Linked DNA regions of Saccharibacillus brassicae. The protein of the gene in region 1 binds, or shares a complex with, the protein of each later gene. Links are inferred from orthologs where the notes say so. Each region holds a gene or a part of one and is shown in the gene's direction. Other genes may lie near its edges.

Region 1 (3,978 bases):
GCGGCACGAAAAACAGCAGCAGCCGCTTCCAGGAGAGCGGAACTTCGGACATAATAAGACTCCTTTCCCGAAAAATGTTCAATTTTCAGTATAGCATGACCCAAATCGTTTGCACGCGGCGACCGAAAAGTTTCCGAAAATTGAACGTTTTGGGCGGCAGTCGGCGGCAAATAAGGAAACAAGACGTGAGAGCATGCACTTTTTACAGAAAAAACGCTGAAAAAAGACCGGAATATGACGAAGGTTATTTGTACAAAGCCGACCCCTCATATTATAATGGTAGTGAATTTGGGTGCGGCGTAGGCACAAATGACCAATCGGCGGACGCTTTCCCCGAACGCGGCTTGTCCGCGTTGGACGGAAAGACGCATAACCGGAAAAAAGCAACACAAGAAGCCGATAAGTTTGCGAATGCGCCATAGACTTAAGACTGGCATTTGGAGGTACGCTTTGAATCGACTCAGAACCGCTCGCAACGTTCCGGAAAATCCCGTCAGCCTGATGCGCCTCGTGTATCGAACCGTCCTTCCGGACGTTCGGACTTCGCTCGGCGGCTGGAGAGACCGGGCGCAGACCATTCCCGACCCCGAATTGCGCACGCAGGCGCTGGCGAGCATCGCCGACAAGGAATTCCATTGTCAGGGCGGCTCGGTGTACGCGGCCATCAACGTGGACCGAAAAGACGTGCTTATTCCGCTGATCGTGGCGCTTCAGACCATCAGCGATTATCTCGACAATCTGTGCGATCGGAGTACGTCGCTCGACCCGGAAGATTTTCGTCTTTTACATAAGTCCATGCTGGATGCGGTCGATCCGTCCGCGCAGCCGGAAAATTATTACCGGTTCCGCGACGAGCAGGAAGACGGAGGATACCTGAACGCGCTGGTCACTACCTGCCAGGACAACATCCGGCAGCTGCCCGGTTACGTTCATGCCCAGCCTTATGTGCGCCGCCTCGTCGGTTTGTACGGAGACCTGCAGGTCTACAAGCATATCTCGCACGAGCTGCGCGAACCGTCGCTGACCGCCTGGAGAGCGGAACACGCCGAGCTTGCGCCCGATCTGTACTGGAACGAATTCGCCGCCGCGACCGGGTCGACGCTCGGCATGTTTATGCTGTTCGCCGGAGCGAGCCGCGACGATTTCGATGCGGAAGACGCAAGAACCGTGTACGAAGCCTATTTTCCTTACGTGTGCGGTCTTCATATCATGCTCGATTATTTGATCGACCAGGAAGAAGACCGCGTCGGAGGCGACCTGAATTTTTGCAATTATTACGAGAGCGGGGAAGCGATGCTGCTGCGCGTCGAAGAGATCGTGAACAACGCGCGCCGCGACGTGCAGAAGCTTCCGCATGCCGCTTTCCACCGCATGGTCATCGAAGGACTGCTCGCGCTGTACTTGTCCGATCCCAAAGTCAGCCAGCAGAAGGATGTGCGAACCGTGTCTAAACGGTTGATGAAAAGAAGTCCGCTCATGCGCACGTTCTTTTTCGCCAACAGTGTATGGATCCGCAAACATAAGCAGGACTAACAAGGAGGATGCAACATGTCAGCAGTAAAAAAGATTGCCGTTTTGACCAGCGGAGGGGACTCCCAGGGGATGAACGCCGCGCTTCGCGCCGTCGTGCGCAGCGCCCTGTACCACGGAATCGAAATTTTCGGCATTCAGCGCGGCTATCAGGGCCTGCTCAATAACGATATTTTCTCGATGGATCTCCGCAGCGTCGGCGATATTATCCAACGCGGCGGCACTGTCCTGCAATCGGCCCGCTCCAAAGAATTCTATACCGAAGAAGGCCAGCGCAAAGGCGCCGAAATTTTGCGCAGCTACGGCATTGACGGCCTGGTCGTCATCGGCGGCGACGGCTCGTACCACGGCGCGAACAAGCTGAGCAAGCTCGGCATCAATACGATGGGCCTGCCGGGCACGATCGACAACGATATTTCCTTCACCGACTACACGATCGGTTTCGATACGGCGGTCGGCGTCGTCGTAGACGCGATCAACAAACTGCGCGACACGATGTCTTCGCACGAACGGGCTTCCGTCGTGGAAGTCATGGGTCGCCACTGCGGCGATATCGCGCTGCACGCGGGTCTCGCGTCGGGCGCGGAGACGATCCTCGTGCCGGAAGTGCCGTACGACCTGGGCGAAGTGGCCCAGCGCATGACACACAACTTCGCCATGGGCAAACGCCACAGTATTATCGTGGTAGCCGAAGGCGCGGGCAAAGGCGACGATATCGCCAAGGAACTGTCGCAGCATTCCAAGCAGATCGACGCGCGCGTGACTGTGCTCGGCCATATCCAGCGCGGGGGCACGCCGACTCCGTTCGACCGCAACCTGGCCAGCCGCCTCGGCGATTTCGCCGTACGCTCGCTGATTCGCGGCGAAAGCGACAAAGCCTGCGGCATTATCAAGGGCGAGCTGACGCTGACCGACATCGACAAGGTCGTCAACACGAAAAACGATTTCGATCACGAAATGTACGAACTGGCGCTGCGTTTGTCGCAGTAACCGAACCGTATGGGGCGGAGCGGTACGCTCCCGCAGATCGGCATAAGCCTTCGCATGGAATCGGCAGCGTCGTCTGCCCGCTTCCGCCGCGGAGGTTTATTTGTATCTGGGAAGCGGGTAAGGAGGAAGCAAAAGGAGGTGCGGCGGATGATTACGATCGGGCTGACCGGTTGGGGCGACCACGATTCGATCTATACGACCCGTGAAGCGGGCAAGCAGAAGCTCGTGACGTACGGCAAACTGTTCCGGACGGTCGAGGTGGACAGTATGTTCTACGCCATTCAATCCAAGCGCAATATGGAAAAGTGGACGGCGGAGACGCCGGCCGATTTCCGCTTCGTCGTCAAAGCGTTCCAGGGGATGACCGGTCATTCGCGCGGCAAAATTCCGTTCGACAGCGAAGACGAGATGTACGAAGCTTTCCGGCTGTCGATCGGCACGTTCGAACAGGCGGGCAAGCTGACGGCGGTGCTGTTCCAGTTCCCGCCCTGGTTCGACTGCTCGAAAGAGAACGTGGCCAAGCTGCGGGAGATCCGGGCGAGAATGGACGACGTACCGTGCGCGCTGGAATTCCGGCACCAGAGCTGGTTCCAGCCGGTTATGCGGGAGCGCACGCTGAAGTTCATGCGCGAGGAGCGCTGGATTCACAGCGTGTGCGACGAGCCGCAGGCCGGCACCGGTTCGGTGCCGATCGTCGAACAGGCGACGGACGACAGTCTGACGCTCGTGCGCATGCACGGGCGCAACGCATCCGGCTGGCAGTCGGCCAACCAGCCGAACTGGCGGGAAGTGCGGTATTTGTACCGCTACGACGCGGAGGAACTCCGGGAATGGGCGGAGCGGCTGCGGCGGCTGGAACAGCAGTCGAAGGAAGTGATCGTCGTGTTCAACAACAACTCCGGCGGAGACGCCGCGGGCAACGCCCGGGAGCTGATGGGTCTGCTCGGCCAGGACGTGCCGAAGCTGCCCGGCGAAGACGAGCCGCAGCAGTTGGACCTGTTCGAGTTCTGAACAGGAGGCGCGGAGCGGAAGCCGCGCTTCGAATCGCCGATCGAGTCACCGCTCGAATATAACGAAAAGCCGTTTCCCGGCGCCGCAGGCAGCGGCGGGGAAACGGCTTTTCGGTGTGCGCGGAAGCAGGGAGCGGCGCAGCCCGCAGCCGTGCAGCGGGCTTGGCTTTACGGCAGCGGCGCAGGCGATGCCGGCGGGGCGGGCAGGGCGGCATGCAGCCGCTGCACTTTGAACAGGCGGGCCAGCAGCAGCGCCGCGCCGACGGCAAGCCCGGCGATCAGGCCGAGCCAGTAGCCGAACGGGCCAAACGGCGTATAGACGGCGAGTCCGTAGCCGACCGGCAGGCCGATGCCCCAGTAGGCGATCAGCGTGATGAAGAACGCGGGCGTCACGTCTTTGTAGCCGCGCAGCGCGCCCTGGATCGGCGTGGCCAGCGCGTCGGACAGC
Region 2 (3,467 bases), 290 kb from region 1 along the record:
GCCCAGGAATGGGCGCAGCAGCGGGTAACGGGGCGCAAAAAAGGCAAAGTACTCGTGAAGCAGGAGCTGAAGCGCAAAGGCATTGATCAGGAACTGATCGATGACGCGCTGGACGCGCTGGGCGAAGACGACGAGCTGCGCAGCGCGGAAGAACTCGCGATCAAAAAATGGCGCACGACCAAGGGAGACCTGTGGGATCGCAAGCGCAAAACGGCCGCTTTCATTATGCGCAGAGGCTTCTCCAGCGATATTGCGCGCCGGGCGCTGGACCTTGCTTTAAGCCGTGAAGGCGAAGATGCGGAAGAACTCGGAACGGAATTCGATTGATCCGACTTATTATCCGCGCACAAATTTGGCAATAGCTTGACAACAACTTTTGACGAAGACTACAATAAATGAGGAACGTCAGTGGAATGAGAAGCCTTTTTCCTTCCAAAAATGCGCTGTGCATCCCTGAGTTCTGCCTAATTGACTCTCCCCCGCTTGCCAAAGCGGGATCGGCAGCGACTTTTTTCGGTCGTCTTGCCTTATGGGAACGGTCTTGGGACCGAGCCTTGAATGGATGAATGAGGGTATGATAACCAAAAAGCTTTATCCCGAGGAATACCTTGGAGGAACGAACGAGGAGGTGAGCAGAAATGCCAAATTTCTGGGTCGCGATTCTCGTTGCAGCCGCATTATTCTTTGGGTTCGTGATCGGATATTTTATTCGCAAATCTCTTGCTGAAGCTAAGATTTCCAGTGCGGAGCAGGCCGCTGAACAAATCGTGGAAAACGCGAAAAAAGATGCGGAAGCACTGAAGAAAGAAACGGTTCTCGAAGCGAAAGACGAAGTGCATCGAATCAGAACCGAAGCTGAAAAAGACATTCGTGAACGTCGGAATGAAAATCAACGACTAGAGAGACGATTGTTGCAGAAAGAAGAGTCGCTGGATAAAAAATTGGAATCGCTTGAACGTAAAGAAGAACAAGTGGCTAACAAAGAGAAACGCATCGAAGAAACCAAGCAGCAGATTGAAAGAACGCTTGCGCAGCAGTTGGCCGAATTGGAACGGATCTCCAACCTGACCACGGACGACGCAAGAAGCATCATCTTGAGCAGTGTCGAACAGGAAACGAGACACGAAGCCGCCCAAATGATGAAAGACATCGAAATGCAGGCCAAGGAAGAAGCGGACCGCAAAGCCCGGGAGATCATCTCGCTCTCGATTCAGCGCTGCGCCGCCGACCACGTGGCCGAGACGACGGTGTCTGTCGTTTCGCTGCCGAACGAAGAAATGAAAGGCCGGATCATCGGCCGCGAAGGACGGAATATCCGTGCGCTTGAGACGCTGACAGGTATCGACCTGATCATCGACGATACGCCGGAAGCCGTTATTTTGTCGGGCTTTGACCCGATCCGCCGCGAAATCGCCCGTACGGCACTTGAGAAGCTCGTAGCCGACGGACGGATTCACCCGGCCCGGATCGAAGAAATGGTCGAGAAGTCGCGCAAGGAAGTGGACGAGCGCATTCGCGAATACGGCGAACAAGCGACGTTCGAAGTCGGCGCGCACGGCCTGCACCCGGACCTGATCAAGATTTTGGGCCGTCTGCGCTTCCGTACGAGCTACGGGCAGAACGTGCTCAAGCACTCGATGGAAGTGGCTTACCTGGCCGGCCTGATGGCCGGAGAACTGGGTCAGGACGTGACGCTCGCAAGACGCGCCGGCCTGCTGCACGACATCGGCAAAGCGCTTGATCACGAAGTCGAAGGTTCGCACGTCGAAATCGGCGTCGAATTGGCCAAAAAGTACAAAGAGCACGCTGTCGTTATCAACAGTATCGCTTCGCACCACGGCGATACCGAAGCGACTTCGATCATTGCCATGCTCGTCGGAGCGGCGGACGCTTTGTCCGCGGCAAGACCGGGAGCACGGCGCGAGACGCTCGAGACGTACATCCGCAGACTCGAAAAGCTGGAAGAGATTTCCGAGTCGTTCGATGGAGTCGAGAAGTCTTTCGCGATCCAAGCGGGCCGCGAAGTTCGCGTCATGGTTCAACCGGATCGGATCGGCGATGCCGAGAGCTTCAAGCTGGCACGTGATATCACGAAGAAAATCGAGAGCGAACTCGATTATCCGGGGCATATCAAAGTGACCGTTATCCGCGAGACGCGGGCGGTCGAATATGCCAAATAGAACGGCTGCCGCGTCGTAAGGCGCGACTTCCCGTTCGCAGCAATCCACTTACACCCAAGCAAACGGCTGCTTTTCCTTCACGGGACGGAGCAGCCGTTTCTTCTTGTCCGAAGGAATCGGGCGGGAGACAGAAAGGAAGACAGAAATGAAATTGATTTTTATCGGCGATATCGTCGGAAGTCCGGGCCGCCGCGCGGTCAAGGAAATGCTGCCTTACCTCAAATCGAAATATAACCCGCATATCATTATCGCCAACGGCGAAAACGCGGCTTCGGGACGAGGCATTACCCATGCCATCGTCAGACAGCTGTTCGAACTCGGCGTGCATGGCATTACGATGGGCAACCATACGTGGGACAACAAAGAAATTTTGGAGTTCATCGACGACGAACCGCGCCTGATTCGTCCGGCCAACTTTCCGCCGGGCACGCCGGGCCGGGGGTATACGGTCATCAAAGCGAACGGCAAAGAACTCGCGATGGTGAATCTGCAGGGGCGCACGTTCCTGCCGGCTATCGACTGTCCGTTCCGCGCTTCCGACGAGATCGTGGACGAGCTGCGCCGGAACCATAAATGTATCCTGGTCGATTTTCATGCCGAAGCCACGTCGGAGAAAATCGCGATGGGCTGGCATCTCGACGGCCGCGCTTCGCTTGTCGTCGGCACGCATACGCATGTGCAGAGCAACGACGACCGCATTCTGCCGGGCGGAACCGCTTATTTGACCGATGCGGGCATGGTCGGTCCGCGCGACGGCATTCTCGGCATGCAGCAGGAAGGCGTGCTGTACCGCTTCAAGACGCAGATGCCTTCGCGCTTCAACGTCGATGAAGAAGGCAAATGGCATTTCCACGCCGTTTACGTCGATATCGACGAAGAAACCGGGCAGGCACGCAAGATCGAAAAGATCCGCCAGATGGAAGACCAGTTCCGCATGGAATAAAGACTCGAAACTTTTCAATCTTTCGCAATATTTTGTCGTTCTGCCTCGAAAAAGAAGGATTTTACGTACGTGTCGCGAATAGTTGTTACGAAGTAGCCATTCAAGCCGTATCCGCTGCTTTCCGTCACTAGATGTCACACTACTGTTTATCACTTCTTCCCAGAGGAGGTACCTGCTCATGGATGTATTAAAAGTTTCTGCCAAATCCAATCCCAACTCCGTTGCCGGTGCGCTTGCGGGCGTGCTGCGCGAGCAAGGAGCCGCCGAACTTCAGGCGATCGGGGCGGGAGCCATCAACCAAGCGGTTAAAGCGGTAGCTATCGCGCGGGGCTTCGTAGCGCCCG

What was found. The genes of interacting proteins can lie anywhere in the genome.
Region 2: pfkA (region 1) and rny share a complex: the UniProt entries of both Bacillus subtilis proteins name them as parts of the possible RNA degradosome complex. The link is inferred for Saccharibacillus brassicae from one-to-one orthologs.

Annotation. Positions count from the first base shown.
Region 1 is NZ_CP041217.1:4,462,435-4,466,412, forward strand. Bases 673-3,534 are described here. They hold pfkA (6-phosphofructokinase), read left to right. Parts: upstream 673-1,548; coding sequence 1,549-2,520; downstream 2,521-3,534. Other genes in these bases: FFV09_RS18570 (tetraprenyl-beta-curcumene synthase family protein), read left to right, coding at 673-1,533; FFV09_RS18580 (DUF72 domain-containing protein), read left to right, coding at 2,668-3,531. Also shown: FFV09_RS18565 (multi antimicrobial extrusion protein MatE), read right to left, coding at 1-52; more of FFV09_RS18570, read left to right, coding at 451-672; FFV09_RS18585 (MATE family efflux transporter), read right to left, coding at 3,699-3,978. UniProt on the Bacillus subtilis protein: Catalyzes the phosphorylation of D-fructose 6-phosphate to fructose 1,6-bisphosphate by ATP, the first committing step of glycolysis.
Region 2 is NZ_CP041217.1:4,753,639-4,757,105, forward strand. What follows is about bases 1-2,909. They hold rny (ribonuclease Y), read left to right. Parts: upstream 1-638; coding sequence 639-2,180; downstream 2,181-2,909. Other genes in these bases: FFV09_RS19905 (regulatory protein RecX), read left to right, coding at 1-327; FFV09_RS19915 (TIGR00282 family metallophosphoesterase), read left to right, coding at 2,326-2,909. Outside these bases: more of FFV09_RS19915, read left to right, coding at 2,910-3,123; FFV09_RS19920 (stage V sporulation protein S), read left to right, coding at 3,302-3,467. UniProt on the Bacillus subtilis protein: Endoribonuclease that initiates mRNA decay. Initiates the decay of all SAM-dependent riboswitches, such as yitJ riboswitch. Involved in processing of the gapA operon mRNA, it cleaves between cggR and gapA.